3 regions of the Streptomyces sp. NPDC002564 genome follow, and region 2 is predicted to be linked to each of the others. Evidence: predicted binding sites of a transcription regulator. Region 2 holds the regulator's gene; each other region holds the start of a gene.
The links. The regulator HrcA, encoded in region 2, represses chaperone genes, less so after heat shock. The targets are predictions, from matches to a motif close to TTNGCACTCNGNNNNNCNGAGTGCNAA.
Positions count from the first base shown of each region.

Region 1: the regulator HrcA is predicted to act here: its motif matches at 2,884-2,910, upstream of groES (co-chaperone GroES).
Region 3: the regulator HrcA is predicted to act here: its motif matches at 2,189-2,215, upstream of groL (chaperonin GroEL).

Region 1 covers NZ_JBIARE010000001.1:265,629-270,778, forward strand. The annotation lists gene ACFYXE_RS01375 (RNA polymerase sigma factor) at 1-212, shown strand, start outside; gene ACFYXE_RS01380 (methyltransferase domain-containing protein) at 240-1,502, opposite strand; gene ACFYXE_RS01385 (polysaccharide deacetylase family protein) at 1,585-2,508, shown strand; gene groES (co-chaperone GroES) at 3,056-3,364, shown strand; gene groL (chaperonin GroEL) at 3,494-5,122, shown strand.
Region 2 covers NZ_JBIARE010000003.1:629,097-634,246, forward strand. The annotation lists gene dnaJ (molecular chaperone DnaJ) at 1-1,104, opposite strand, end outside; gene hrcA (heat-inducible transcriptional repressor HrcA) at 1,105-2,121, opposite strand; gene ACFYXE_RS14360 (MBL fold metallo-hydrolase) at 2,332-3,075, shown strand; gene ACFYXE_RS14365 (DUF3097 domain-containing protein) at 3,111-3,923, shown strand; gene hemW (radical SAM family heme chaperone HemW) at 4,300-5,150, opposite strand, start outside.
Region 3 covers NZ_JBIARE010000006.1:143,526-148,675, reverse strand. The annotation lists gene ACFYXE_RS22335 (helix-turn-helix domain-containing protein) at 1-16, opposite strand, end outside; gene groL (chaperonin GroEL) at 364-1,989, opposite strand; gene ACFYXE_RS22325 (cold-shock protein) at 2,345-2,548, opposite strand; gene ACFYXE_RS22320 (ubiquitin-like small modifier protein 1) at 2,971-3,246, opposite strand; gene thrC (threonine synthase) at 3,364-4,683, opposite strand; SAM riboswitch class I at 4,677-4,825, opposite strand; gene ACFYXE_RS22310 (glucosyl-3-phosphoglycerate synthase) at 4,963-5,150, shown strand, end outside.

The DNA of each region.
Region 1 (5,150 bases), on a different contig from region 2:
AGGGGCCCGCGGCCGGGCTCGCCCTGGTCGACGCGCTGGCCGGCGAACCCGCCCTGCGGGACTACCACTTGCTGCCCAGCGTGCGGGGGGACCTGCTGGTGCGGCTCGGGCGGGCCGGCGAGGCGCGGGGAGAGTTCGAGCGCGCGGCGGGGCTGGCCCGCAACGAACGGGAGCGGGAGCTGCTGCGGGGGCGGGCGCGGGGGTGCGGATAGGGGCGCGGGCGGCCCGGAGTCCGCTGCTCAGGCGCCGGAGGGGCCCGTGTGCGGCGGCGCTGCCGGGTGGCCGATCAGCATCGCCGGCGCGCCTGCCACCCTCGTCAGGAACACCGTCGCCGCGTTCTTTCCCTGCGGCTTCACCTTGCGGCGCAGTTCCTCCGGTTCCACGGCCGAGCCGCGCTTCTTCACGGTCAGGATCCCGACCTCGCGCTCCCGCAGCAGCGCCTTGAGCTTCTTCACGCCGAAGGGGAGCCGGTCGGTGATCTCGTAGGCCACCGCGTACGGCGTCGGGTGCAGCGCGTCCGACGTGACGTACGCGATGGTCTCGTCGATCAGGCCGCCCCCGACCCGGGCGGCCACCTCCGCCACCAGGTGCGCGCGGATGACCGCGCCGTCCGGCTCGTACAAGTACCGCCCGACGGGCCGCACTTCGGGGTCCGGCAGCATCGCGTCCAGCGGGCTCCACAGCGAGGCGCCGCCCGGCAGGAGCGTCGCGCGGTGCGAGGCGGGGGCGTCCGTGCCGAACCACAGCACCGCCTCCTTCACGTCGCCGCCGTCCGAGATCCACTCGGCCGCGGCCCCTGCCGGGATCGCCTCGTGCGGGATGCCGGGGGCGATCTTCAGCGCGGCGAGCGGTGCCGTCCGCGCCGCCGAGGTCGCCCACGACAGCGGCGGGGAGTAGGCCTCCGGGTCGAAGATCCGCCCGCGCCCGCCGCGCCGCGCCGGGTCCACGAACACCGCGTCGTACCCGGCCGTGCCGACCTCGGTGACGTCCGCCTCGCGGACCTCGATCAGCTCGGCGAGCCCCAGCGCCTCGGCGTTGGCGCGTGCGACCGCGCAGGTCAGCGGGTCGCGGTCGACGGCGAGCACGGAGATCCCGGCCCGTGCGAGGGCGATCGCGTCGCCGCCGATGCCGCAGCACAGGTCGGCGAGGGTGCGTACGCCGAGGGCCGCGAAGCGCTGGGCGCGGTGCGCGGCGACGGAGGCGCGGGTGGACTGCTCGACGCCGTTCGGCGTGAAGAACATCCGGGCCGCGTCCCCGGCGCCGAACTTCGCCGCGGCCCGCTGCCGCAGCCGCGCCTGCGCGAGCGCGGCCGAGACCAGGGGCGCCGGATGGTCGCGGCGCAGCCGGGTGGCGGCGGCCAGCTCCTGCGCGGGCGCGAGGTCCCGCACCTCGTCGAGCAGGGCCCGGCCCTCCTCGGTGCGCAGGGCGGCGAAGGCGGCGAGGGGGTCGCCGAGGTCGGTCGCGTGGCCGCTCGGCGTGTTCGGGTCGTTCACCCGCCCCATTGTGGGCCAGTCGGTGGATGGTGCGCGGCCGGTGGCGGTGTCGGGCCCCCGTCACCGCCTTGAGCTGCGAGGATCCGGCGCCATGCAACTAGTACGACAAAACGAAGAATCCACCAGAAGACGGAAGAACCGGACGCGTGCCGTGCTGGCCGTCCTGTCCGTCGCGGCGATCGCCTCGGGCTGCGCCTCCGGCGGCTCCGACGGCGTGCGGCCCGCGCCCGGCCAGCAGCCGCTGGGCGCCCCGCCCGCCCGCGCCCTGGACTCCTACGCCCAGAAGCTCGCCGCGAGCCAGGCGGCGCGGGCCGCGGCGGCCAAGCGCTGGGGCCTGGCCAGGACGCCGCTCGCCGCGCCCGCCGCCCCGCGGATCAAGCCGCGCATCACCACCCGCAAGGGCTTCGAGGTCAAGGGCCAGGCGGGCCTGCCGCCGGTCTTCACGACCGTCCCGACCAAGGAGAAGGTCGTCTTCCTGACCATGGACGACGGCGCCGAGAAGGACCCGGCGCTGCTCAGGATGATGAGCGACCTGAAGATCCCGTACACCGCGTTCCTCAGCGACTACCTGGTCAAGGAGGACTACGGCTACTTCAGGAAGATGCAGGACCGCGGCGTCACCCTGAACAACCACACCCTCAACCACCGCTACCTGCCCGGGCTTTCGTACCAGGGGCAGCGCCGCGAGATCTGCGGCATGCAGGACACCATCGAGAAGCGCTACGGCAAGCGGCCCGAGCTGTTCCGCCCGCCGTACGGCAACTACAACCAGGACACGCTGCGCGCCGCCAAGTCCTGCGGCGTGAAGGCCGTGCCGCTCTGGGCCTCGGAGGCCTTCGCCGACCACATGGAGTGGCGCGAGTGGGACCGGGACCTGCACCCCGGCGACATCATCCTCACGCACTTCCGGGGGCGCGAGGACTGGAAGGGCACCATGCCCGACATGATCCGCCGGGTCATGAAGACGGTCACGGACAAGGGTTACGCGGTGGCCCGGCTGGAGGACTACCTGTGACCCCCGGGGTGCGGGCACGCCGCCGCCTCCTCGCCGGGGCCCTGCTGTGCGGTGTGCTCGCGCCCGCACTGCTCACGGGCTGCGCGGAATCGGTCGACCCGATCGAACGCCTGGGGAGGAAGGCGGCCCAGAAGGTCCCGCGCAAGCAGGGGGCCCCGGAGGGCCGGGGCGCTCAGCAGGTTTCCCGCTGCGGGCAGGCGTTCCGCGCGGCGGACGGGGTGGGCGCGGCCTCGGGTGCGGGGCGAGGGGAGACGCGACCTCCCTCCCTCGCGGAGAGGGAACTCCAGCCCCGGACGGCCCGTTGCCCCGAAGGGGTCGGCACCCCGCCCACCCCGGCGCTGGGACCCCCGCTGCGCTGAAGCCCGACGCAGTCGATTGGCACTCCGCTTGACCGAGTGCTAATCCCCGTCCTAGTCTCGCTTCTGGCACTCACCACTGGAGAGTGCCAACAGCGACGGGCAGGTCCGGCACCCGCGACGACGGATCCACCTGGTCGCCACACTCAGACTCTTAACCCCGTGAGATCTCCGAAGGGGGAGACCGGATCGTGACGACCGCCAGCTCCAAGGTTGCCATCAAGCCGCTCGAGGACCGCATTGTGGTCCAGCCGCTCGACGCCGAGCAGACCACGGCCTCTGGCCTGGTCATTCCGGACACCGCGAAGGAGAAGCCCCAGGAGGGCGCTGTCCTCGCCGTGGGCCCGGGCCGCTTCGAGAACGGCGAGCGCCTCCCGCTCGACGTCAAGGTCGGCGATGTCGTGCTGTACAGCAAGTACGGCGGCACCGAGGTGAAGTACAACGGCGACGAGTACCTCGTCCTCTCGGCTCGCGACGTGCTCGCGATCGTCGAGAAGTAGTTCACCGCTTCACCTGCTTCACCAGCAGATTTGCTTTTGAGAGCTGCGCCCCTGGTCACCCCGCTGATTGCCGGGCGGCGAGGGGCGCAGTTCGTTCACCCGAGTTTTCGAGAGGGCTGAATCGCTCCCATGGCGAAGATCCTGAAGTTCGACGAGGACGCCCGTCGCGCCCTTGAGCGCGGCGTCAACAAGCTTGCCGACACGGTCAAGGTGACGATCGGCCCCCGCGGCCGCAACGTCGTCATCGACAAGAAGTTCGGTGCCCCGACCATCACCAACGACGGCGTCACCATCGCCCGTGAGGTGGAGGTCGAGGACCCGTACGAGAACCTCGGCGCCCAGCTGGTGAAGGAGGTGGCGACCAAGACCAACGACATCGCTGGTGACGGCACCACCACCGCCACCGTGCTCGCCCAGGCCCTCGTCAAGGAAGGCCTGCGCAACGTCGCCGCCGGCGCCTCCCCGGCCGCCCTGAAGAAGGGCATCGACGCCGCCGTCGCGGCCGTCTCCGAGGAGCTCCTCGCCACCGCCCGTCCGATCGACGACAAGGCCGACATCGCCGCCGTCGCCGGTCTGTCCGCCCAGGACCCGCAGGTCGGCGAGCTCATCGCCGAGGCGATGGACAAGGTCGGCAAGGACGGTGTCATCACCGTCGAGGAGTCCAACACCTTCGGCCTGGAGCTCGACTTCACCGAGGGCATGGCCTTCGACAAGGGCTACCTTTCGCCGTACATGGTGTCCGACCAGGAGCGTATGGAGGCCGTCCTCGACGACCCGTACATCCTGATCCACCAGGGCAAGATCTCCTCGATCCAGGACCTCCTGCCGCTGCTCGAGAAGGTCATCCAGGCCAACGCCTCGAAGCCGCTCCTGATCATCGCCGAGGACGTCGAGGGCGAGGCCCTGTCGACCCTGGTCGTGAACAAGATCCGCGGCACCTTCAACGCCGTCGCGGTGAAGGCCCCCGGCTTCGGCGACCGCCGCAAGGCCATGCTCGGTGACATCGCCACCCTCACCGGCGGCACCGTCATCGCCGAAGAGGTCGGCCTCAAGATCGACCAGGTCGGCCTGGACGTGCTCGGCACCGCCCGCCGCGTCACCATCACCAAGGACGACACCACGATCGTCGACGGTGGCGGCAACAAGGCCGAGGTCGAGGGCCGCGTCGCCCAGATCAAGGCCGAGATCGAGGCCACGGACTCCGACTGGGACCGCGAGAAGCTCCAGGAGCGCCTCGCGAAGCTGGCCGGCGGCGTGTGCGTCATCAAGGTCGGCGCCGCGACCGAGGTCGAGCTCAAGGAGAAGAAGCACCGTCTGGAGGACGCCATCTCCGCGACCCGCGCCGCGGTCGAGGAGGGCATCGTCTCCGGTGGTGGCTCCGCGCTCGTCCACGCCGTGAAGGTCCTCGACGGCAACCTCGACAAGACCGGCGACGAGGCCACGGGTGTCGCGGTCGTCCGCCGCGCCGCCGTCGAGCCGCTGCGCTGGATCGCCGAGAACGCCGGCCTCGAGGGTTACGTCATCACCTCGAAGGTCGCCGAGCTCGACAAGGGCTTCGGCTTCAACGCCGCGACCGGCGAGTACGGCGACCTGGTCAAGGCCGGCGTCATCGACCCGGTCAAGGTCACCCGCTCCGCCCTGGAGAACGCCGCTTCCATCGCCTCCCTGCTCCTCACGACCGAGACCCTGGTCGTCGAGAAGCCGGCGGAGGAGGAGGCCGAGGCCGGTCACGGCCACGGTCACGGTCACTCGCACTGACCCGCTGCGCTCGGCCTGAACGGTGACC
Region 2 (5,150 bases):
CAGCCCCTGCTGCCCGGGCTGGAACTGCCCCGTGGGCCGCTCCTCCCCGCGCAGCTGCGCCAGCTCCCGCAGCAGCCGCTCCTGCTCCGCGTCGAGCTTGGTCGGCGTGAGCACCTCGACGTGCACGATGAGGTCGCCGCGTCCGCCGCCGCGCAGGTGCGTGATGCCGCGCCCGTGCAGCGGGACCGACTGGCCCGACTGCGTGCCGGGCCGGATGTCGATCTCCTCCAGGCCGTCCAGCGTCTCCAGCGGCACCTTCGTGCCGAGGGCCGCCGCCGTCATCGGAATGGTGACGGTGCAGTGCAGGTCGTCGCCGCGCCGCTGGAAGACGGCGTGCGGCAGCTCGTGGATCTCGACGTACAGGTCACCGGCGGGGCCGCCGCCGGGGCCGACCTCGCCCTCGCCCGCGAGCTGGATCCGGGTGCCGTTGTCGACACCGGCCGGGATCTTCACGGTGAGCGTCCGCCGCGACCGGATGCGGCCGTCACCGGCGCACTCGGGGCACGGGGTGGGCACGACCGTGCCGAAGCCCTGGCACTGCGGACACGGCCGCGAGGTCATGACCTGGCCGAGGAAGGACCGCGTGACCTGCGACACCTCGCCGCGACCGCGGCACATGTCACACGTCTGGGCGGACGTCCCCGGCGCGGCGCCCTCGCCGCTGCAGGTCGTACAGACCACGGCCGTGTCGACCTGGATGTCCTTGGTGGTCCCGAAGGCGGCCTCGTCAAGGTCGATCTCCAGCCGGATCATGGCGTCCTGGCCGCGACGCGTGCGCGAGCGCGGTCCGCGCTGCGACGCCGTCCCGAAGAACGCGTCCATGATGTCGGAGAAGTTGCCGAAGCCACCGGCGCCGAAGCCGCCCGCGCCTCCGCCGCCGCCCGCCTGGGACAGGGGGTCGCCGCCGAGGTCGTAGACCTGCTTCTTCTGCGGGTCCGACAACACCTCGTAGGCGGCGTTGATCTCCTTGAAGCGCTCCTGAGTCTTCGGATCCGGATTCACGTCCGGGTGAAGCTCACGGGCCAGCCTCCGGAAGGCCTTCTTGATCTCGTCCTGGGAAGCGTCGCGGCGCACGCCGAGTACGGCGTAGTAGTCCGTGGCCACTTACGACTCCGCCAGGATCTGTCCGACGTAACGTGCCACTGCGCGTACTGCTCCCATCGTTCCCGGATAGTCCATGCGGGTCGGTCCGACCACGCCGAGCTTGGCGACTGCCTCGCTTCCCGAACCGTAGCCGACCGAGACCACGGACGTGGAGCTGAGTCCCTCATGGGCGTTCTCGTGACCGATCCGTACGGCCATGCCCGAATCCTGCACCTCACCAAGCAACTTGAGGAGCACGACCTGCTCCTCGAGGGCTTCGAGAACGGGCCGGATGGTGAGGGGAAAGTCATGTCCGAAGCGGGTGAGATTGGCGGTTCCGCCGATCATCAGCCGCTCTTCCGTCTCCTCGACGAGCGTTTCGAGCAGAGTGGAGAGGACGGTCGTGACCGTACCCCGGTCCTCGGGCTCGAAGGCCTCCGGCAGGTCCTGCACGAGCTGCGGCACGTCCGCGAAGCGGCGGCCCGCGACCCGGCTGTTGAGCCGCGCCCGCAGGTCCGCGAGCGCGCTCTCGCCGAACGGCGCCGGGCAGTCGATCATGCGCTGCTCGACCCGGCCGGTGTCCGTGATCAGCACGAGCATCAGCCGCGCGGGAGCCAGCGAGAGCAGCTCCACGTGCCGGACCGTCGACCGGGTCAGCGAGGGGTACTGCACCACGGCGACCTGCCGCGTCAGCTGCGCGAGCAGCCGCACCGTGCGCCCCACCACGTCGTCGAGGTCGACGGCGCCGTCGAGGAAGTTCTGGATGGCCCGGCGCTCGGGACCGGTCATCGGCTTGACGCCGGCCAGCTTGTCGACGAAGAGGCGGTAGCCCTTGTCCGTCGGGATGCGCCCGGCGCTGGTGTGGGGCTGGGCGATGAAGCCCTCCTCCTCCAGCGCCGCCATGTCGTTGCGGACCGTGGCGGGAGAGACCCCCAGACGGTGCCGCTCGGTGAGCGCCTTGGAGCCTACGGGCTCCTCCGTGCCCACGTAGTCGTGGACGATGGCGCGCAGCACCTCGAGCCTGCGTTCATTGAGCATCGCGCACACCTCCAGCTGTCTCCGTCGTCCACGACGGGCCCCGGCATCCCCCGAGCCCCCGGCCTGGCACTCACCGCGGGCGAGTGCCAGCCTTTCACTGGGTCAGTGTACGGCCGTCGGGTACGGCCCCGGCAAGGGCGGACCCCGCCCCGTCGTGGCGGCGGCCGTGCGCGGGCTGCCGGACACCGTCCCTGCGGATAGCGTCACCGTATGAACGCGGCACTGACGTGGGAAGCCGGCGGATGGGAGCGGCTCGCGCCGCACGTGGGCCGGTGCCGGCTGCCCGTCTGGGACTGTACGGCGGGACTGGTCGTCGGGGATGAAGGGGCCCTCATGATCGAGGCCGGGGCGACGCTCGCCGAGGGCGCGGCGCTGCGGACGCAGGCCCGGCACATCCTCGGCGGCACCCGCCGGGTCACGCATCTCGCGCTCACGCATCCGCACTTCGACCACGTCCTGGGGGCGGCGGCCTTCGCGGGCGTGCGGGTGTACGGGGCAGCGGGCATCGACACGGTCCTCACCGCGGGCCGCGAGGAACTGTGCTCGGACGCGGTACGCCATGGCGTGCCCGCCGACGCGGCGGCGGAGGCGGCCGATCTGCTGGTCCGCCCGCACCACCTGGTGCGCGGGGAGTGGGCGCTCGACCTGGGCGGCGGGGTGCAGGTGCTGCTCGCCGACGTCGGCCCCGGGCACACCGGGCACGACCTGGCGGTCCTGGTGCGGGGCGGCGAGGGCGGCCGGGCGATCGTCTTCTGCGGCGACCTGGTCGAGGAGTCGGGCGAGCCGCAGGCCGGTCCGGACGCGGCGCCGCGGCACTGGCCGTCGGCCCTCGACCGGCTCCTGGAGCTCGGCGGCGAGGACGCGGTGTACGTGCCGGGGCACGGTGCGGTGGTGGACGCGGCTTTTGTCCGTGCGCAGCGCGCCACACTGGCGGAGCGCTTCGGCGTGTCGTGAGCGCGGGCGGCGCCGTTCTTCCTATCGTCGGCAGAATGCGCCAGTACTCCGCCGATCTCACGCCCCCTTGGAAGAAGCCGAAGCCCGTGCCCGAGGTGGCGGCGGACGCCGGCCTCGTGGTGGAGGAGCTGAGCACCGGTTTCTGCGGGGCGGTGATCCGCTGCGAGAAGTCGGCGCAGGGCCCGACGGTGACACTGGAGGACCGCTTCGGCAAGCACCGGGTGTTCCCGATGGAGCCGCGCGGCTTCCTCCTCGAGGGCCGCACGGTCACCCTCGTACGTCCCTCGCAGGCGCCGGTACGCCCGTCCCGCACCGCCTCGGGATCGGTGGCCGTGCCGGGCGCGCGGGCGCGGGTCGCGCGGGCCGGACGCATCTACGTGGAGGGCCGCCACGACGCCGAACTCGTCGAGCGGGTCTGGGGCGACGACCTGCGCATCGAGGGCGTCGTCGTCGAGTACCTGGAGGGCATCGACGACCTCCCGGCGATCGTCGCGGAGTTCGCCCCCGGCCCCGACGCGCGCCTGGGCGTCCTGGTCGACCACCTGGTCCCCGGCTCCAAGGAGTCCCGCATCGCGGCGGAGGTCACCAGCGCCCACGCCCTGGTCGTCGGCCACCCCTACATCGACGTGTGGGAGGCGGTGAAGCCGTCCTCGGTCGGCATCACCGCGTGGCCCCGGGTCCCGCGGGGCCAGGACTGGAAGAAGGGCGTGTGCGGGGCGCTGGGCTGGCCGGAGAACACGGGGGCGGCGTGGCAGCGGATCCTGGGCTCGGTGCGCAGCTACAAGGACCTGGAGCCGGCGCTCCTGGGCCGCGTGGAAGAACTCATCGACTTCGTCACCCTCCCCTGACCTCACCCACCACCCCGCCGCTCCGCGACGGATACTCCCCACCCACCCACCCGTTTACCCTGCGCCGTTCGGCGGGAGTAGGGGCGGGTGAGTTCCGCCTCACGCCGGACGGGGGGGCGGGTGAGGCCCGCTCTGATGTCGGGTGGGGGCGGGTGGGTGGGGAACTCCCCCACCCACCCGTCGAGGGGACTTGTGGATCAGGCCACGCCGGGCCGCACCCGCCCAACCGGCCGGAGGGGACGTGGGGGTATGTGCGCACGGAGCACCGAGGAAACAATGGCGCCTTTGTTCGTGCAGCGGGGCGCAGGGATAGCGAGTACGCACATACCCCCGCGGCCCCGCCCCACGAACCCAGCCGGGGCGCGGACGGCCGGCCCTAATCCACCAGGTCCCGGACCACCGCATCCGCCAGCAACCGCCCCCGCAACGTCAACACCGCCCGCCCCTCCCCGAACGCCCCGCCCTCCAGCAACCCCTCAGACACCGCCCTCCGCGCCGCCGCAACCCCCGCCTCGCGCAGCAACGACACCGGACACCCCTCCCGCAACCGCAGCTCGAGAAGGATCCGCTCCACCCGCCGGTCCTCCGCGCTCAGCACTTCCCGCCCGGCCCCGGGCGACCCCCCACCCGCGAGCGCCCCGGCGTACGCCCCGGGATGCTTGACGTTCCACCACCGCACCCCGCCCACGTGACTGTGCGCACCGGGCCCGGCACCCCACCAGTCGGCCCCCCGCCAGTACAGCTCGTTGTGCAGGCACCGCCCCGCCTCGGACGTGGCCCAGTTGGACACCTCGTACCAGTCGAACCCCGCACCCCCCAGCACCTCGTCCGCGATCAGGTACCGGTCCGCGTGCACGTCGTCGTCGGTCATCGGCACCTCCCCCCGCCGGATCCGCCGCGCCAGCTGCGTACCCTCCTCGACGATCAGCGCGTACGCGCTCACGTGGTCGGGCCCGGCGCCGATCGCCGCGTCCAGCGAGGCCCGCCAGTCGTCGTCGCTCTCCCCCGGCGTGCCGTAGATCAGGTCGAGGTTCACGTGCTCGAAGCCCGCCGCCCGCGCCTCGGCCACGCACGCCTCGGGCCGCCCGGGCGTGTGCGTGCGGTCGAGCACCTTCAGGACGTGCTGCCGGGCGCTCTGCATGCCGAAGGAGATCCGGTTGAAGCCGCCCTCCCGCAGCTCGGCGAGGTACGCCGCGTCGACCGACTCGGGATTCGCCTCGGTGGTGA
Region 3 (5,150 bases), on a different contig from region 2:
CCGCGCCGTCCGTCACGTCGCCGCCCCCTGGGTGTCCGTCGGGTGTGTTCGCCGACGTTCATCTTCGTCCGGACGCACCCCGCCGGACACGGAGTTCGGGACAGTCCTGGTGTCCCGGCCGGACGCCCCGCACCGCACCCCCGTACCGAGGAGCCTTCGTGACCCCGTCCCGTCTCGCCGCCCTGACGGCGCTGTCCCTGGTCGTGACGACCGTCCTGGATCTCGCCCTGCTCGCCGTGGCGGTGCGGACCCTGTTCGCGGGGTGAGTGCCCGCGCACGGAAAAGCCCGAGGGCGGCACCCCTTCCGGAGAAGGAGTGCCGCCCTCGGGTCGCGTGAAGCGATGAACAGCCGATCCGCGAGGATCAGAAGTCCATGTCACCGCCCGGCATGCCGCCGCCGGCCGGGGCGGCGCCCGCCTTCTCCGGCTTGTCGGCGATGACGGCCTCGGTGGTGAGGAACAGCGCGGCGATGGAGGCGGCGTTCTGCAGGGCGGAACGCGTCACCTTCGCCGGGTCGAGGATGCCCTCGGCGATCATGTCCACGTACTCACCGGTCGCGGCGTTGAGGCCGTGGCCGACGGTGAGGTTGCGGACCTTCTCCACGACGACGCCACCCTCGAGACCACCGTTGACGGCGATCTGCTTGAGCGGGGCCTCCAGCGCGAGCTTCACGGCGTTGGCGCCGGTCGCCTCGTCACCGTCGAGCTCGAGCTTCTCGAAGACCGCGGAGGCCTGCAGCAGGGCCACGCCACCACCGGCGACGATGCCCTCCTCGACGGCCGCCTTCGCGTTGCGAACGGCGTCCTCGATGCGGTGCTTGCGCTCCTTGAGCTCGACCTCGGTCGCGGCACCGGCCTTGATGACCGCAACACCGCCGGCGAGCTTCGCCAGGCGCTCCTGCAGCTTCTCGCGGTCGTAGTCGCTGTCCGAGTTCTCGATCTCGGCACGGATCTGGTTGACGCGGCCCTGGACCTGGTCGCTCTCACCGGAGCCGTCGACGATCGTCGTCTCGTCCTTGGTGATGACGACCTTGCGGGCGCGGCCGAGCAGGTCGAGACCGGCGTTCTCCAGCTTGAGGCCGACCTCCTCGGAGATGACGGTGCCACCGGTGAGGATGGCGATGTCGCCGAGCATGGCCTTGCGGCGGTCACCGAAGCCCGGGGCCTTGACGGCGACGGACTTGAAGGTGCCACGGATCTTGTTGACGACGAGCGTGGACAGCGCCTCGCCCTCGACGTCCTCCGCGATGATCAGCAGCGGCTTGCCCGACTGCATGACCTTCTCCAGCAGCGGAAGGAGGTCCTTCACGTTGGAGATCTTGGAGTTGACGATCAGGATGTACGGGTCGTCGAGCGACGCCTCCATACGCTCCATGTCGGTGGCGAAGTACGCCGAGATGTAGCCCTTGTCGAAGCGCATGCCCTCGGTGAGCTCGAGCTCCAGACCGAAGGTCTGGGACTCCTCGACGGTGATGACGCCTTCCTTGCCGACCTTGTCCATGGCCTCGGCGATGAGCTCGCCGATCTGGGTGTCGGCGGCGGAGATGGAGGCCGTGGAAGCGATCTGCTCCTTGGTCTCGACGTCCTTGGCCTGCTCGAGCAGGGCGCCGGAGACGGCCTCGACGGCCTTCTCGATGCCGCGCTTGAGGGCCATCGGGTTGGCACCGGCGGCCACGTTGCGCAGACCCTCGCGCACCAGGGCCTGGGCCAGGACGGTCGCGGTCGTCGTGCCGTCACCGGCGACGTCGTCCGTCTTCTTCGCGACCTCCTTGACCAGCTCGGCGCCGATCTTCTCGTACGGGTCCTCGAGCTCGATCTCCTTGGCGATGGACACACCATCGTTGGTGATCGTGGGGGCGCCCCACTTCTTCTCGAGGACGACGTTGCGACCCTTGGGGCCCAGGGTCACCTTGACGGCGTCGGCGAGCTGGTTCATGCCGCGCTCGAGGCCGCGCCGTGCCTCCTCGTCGAACGCGATGATCTTGGCCATGTGAAGTGGTCCTCCCGGACGATGGGGGTCCCCCCCAGCTCCCTCAAGGAGCTTGGGGGAGGAAACGCAAACGGATCGTGCTGGTGCCCGCGACGGACGGCCTGCAGCCCTTGTGGTTCCTTGCCCCACCCGGCCTGCGGGCCTCACCGACCCGATCCAAGTTCTGTCACTCTCACGCGGAGAGTGCTAAGCCCAATGATTAGCACTCGACCCCTGCGAGTGCAAGCGCCTCTCACGGATCTCGGACAGCTCTCCGGCGCGCGCCCCGGCGCCCGCGGGCGCACACGAGGGGCCCGTACCCCTGGCGGGATACGAGCCCCTGGCGATGCTTGCTTCGGTGGTCGGTCGCGCCGAGCTAGACGGCGAGTTTGACCATGTCCGCCTGCGGACCCTTCTGGCCCTGCGAGATCTCGAATTCGACTCGCTGACCTTCTTCAAGGGTGCGGTACCCGTCCATCTGGATCGCGCTGTAGTGGACGAAAACATCCGCACCACCGTCGACCGCGATGAAGCCGTACCCCTTCTCCGCGTTGAACCACTTGACGGTGCCCTGAGCCATGCCTAACTCCCCTATTACTGGCCCTTGCACAGGACCGCACTTCGCGGACCCGGGTCAGACCTCCACCGCCCATTGGATGATGGGGGTGTGCGCCGGAACGCGTCGACCGCCGCTGAATGTATCTGTCCAACTGCCGTCTGCAACAGGTCAATCGGACGAGAATTCCGGGCACGCGTGAACGGTAATATGCGAAGAATTCGCTGAATTCGGGGCAAGTCGGGCCAGGCAAAAGCCGCATAAGGTTCGAATGGGCAGCGCTCTTTGGCTACTTCTTGTCGGCTCCGGGCCGACTTCGTATATGCGCTCGGCACTGACGGCGAAGCACGCTTCCCAACTGTACCGTGCTCAACCATGCAGAATTGCCCCCTCCGTTTCTCGTACGGAGGGGGCAATTCAGATAACGCAGGGTACTTGCGAAAAGATCAGCCGCCGGCGACGGCGGGAATGATCGAGATGCCCGCGCCGTCCGGCGTCGCGGTCTCGAGGCCCTGCTCAAAACGGACGTCGTCGTCGTTCACGTACACGTTCACGAAGCGGCGCAGCTTGCCCTGGTCGTCCAGGACCCGGGCGGCGATCCCGGTGTGGTTCTTCTCCAGGTCGGCGATGACCTCACCGAGCGTGGCACCCTCGGCGGCGACCTCGGACTTGCCGCCGGTGTAGGTGCGGAGAATGGTGGGGATGCGGACGTTGACGCTCATGGGGTTCACCTCAGAAGTACGGAGGGCGGAGGGACGCGCCCCGCAAGGGGCGCGGGGAACGGCGCGCGGACGGGCCGCGACCGGCGGTCGGGCGACGGCGATCAGGTCCCGCGGCGGCTAACCGGCCAGCCCGGCGGAGCGAAACGCCTCGAGGTTCGGCTTGATCGTCGCGGTGGCCTGCGACGTCTCGGCGACGGCGTCGAGCGTCTTGAGGCCGTCCCCGGTGTTGAGGACCACCGTCGTCAGCGAGGGGTCGATGAGCCCCGCCTCGACGAGCTTCTTCGTGACGCCCACCGTCACGCCGCCCGCCGTCTCGGCGAAGATCCCCTCGGTCCGCGCGAGCAGCTTGATCGCGTCGACGACCTGCTCGTCGTTCACGTCCTCCACCGCGCCGCCGGTGCGGCGCGCGATGTCCAGGACGTACGGCCCGTCGGCCGGGTTGCCGATGGCGAGGGACTTGGCGATGGTGTCGGGCTTCTGCGGGCGCACCACGTCGTGACCGGCCTTGAAGGCGGCGGACACCGGGGAGCAGCCCTCGGCCTGCGCGCCGAAGATCTTGTAGGGCTTGTCCTCGACCAGGCCGAGCGCGATGAGCTCCTTGAGCCCCTTGTCGATCTTCGTGAGCTGCGAGCCGGAGGCGATCGGGATGACCAGTTGGTCGGGCAGCTGCCAGCCGAGCTGCTCGCAGATCTCGTACGCGAGGGTCTTGGAGCCCTCGCCGTAGTACGGCCGCAGGTTCACGTTCACGAAGCCCCAGCCCTCGCCCAGCGGGTCGCCGATGAGCTCGGAGCAGAAGCGGTTCACGTCGTCGTAGTTGCCCTCGATGCCGACGAGCTCGCCGCCGTAGACCGCGGCCATGACGACCTTGCCCTGCTCCAGGTCGTGCGGGATGAACACGCAGGAGCGGAAGCCGGCCCGGGCGGCGGCGGCGCCGACGGCGCCCGCGAGGTTGCCGGTGGAGGAGCAGGACAGGGTGGTGAAGCCGAAGGCGCGGGCGGCCTCCAGGGCCTGCGCGACGACCCGGTCCTTGAAGGAGTGCGTGGGGTTGCCGGAGTCGTCCTTGACGAACAACTTGCCCTGCTCGATGCCGAGTTCCCCGGCGAGGTTGTCGGCCTTGACCAGCTTGGTCCAGCCCGGGTTGAGGTTCGGCTTGTCGGCGACGTCGGCGGGGACGGGCAGCAGCGGGGCGTAGCGCCAGATGTTGGCGGGGCCGGACTCGATCTGCTTGCGGAGGGCCTCCGGGTCGCCGAGCGGCAGGTCGTAGGCGACTTCGAGGGGGCCGAAACACTCGACGCAGGCGAAGATCGGACCGAGCGGGAACGCGGTGCCGCACTCACGGCAGGAGAGTCCCGAGGCGGGGCCGAGGTCTACGGAAGAGGTGGTGCTTTCGGTGGCGACAGTCTGCACAGCCATGGAGGCGAGGCCCTTTCTCCTCATCTTCCTCGCGACGCATCTCGCCGCGAGACGGAATTGGCACCTTCCCGAGCCGGGAGCCTCGCTGCGCTTGATCGCGACGAGTCCGACCGGAGGGTTGCCGGGGCTTCAACGGGCCGTGTCCCTCTGCCCCTCTGGATGAGCGGTATTCGATTGTGGTGACGCCCACGACCCCCGACATGCGATGGTCACCGGCGTTGTTCAAGACTGTAACCGAAGCCCCGGACCCTTGAGATAGTCGTCCGAACCGCGAGATGGATCACATATGGGAGGACCAGGACCGTGCTGGAAGAGGTCGAGCACTGGCTGAGCAGGCGTTCCTGGTCGGTCGCCGACCGTCCGGTGGACCGGCTGGCCGCCGCCAAGCACGCGTCCGGCACCTCGGTGAGCGTCGTCCTGCCCGCGCTCGACGAGGAGGGCACGGTCGGCGAGATCGTGGCCGAGATCCGCCGGGCGCTGATGGAGCGGGT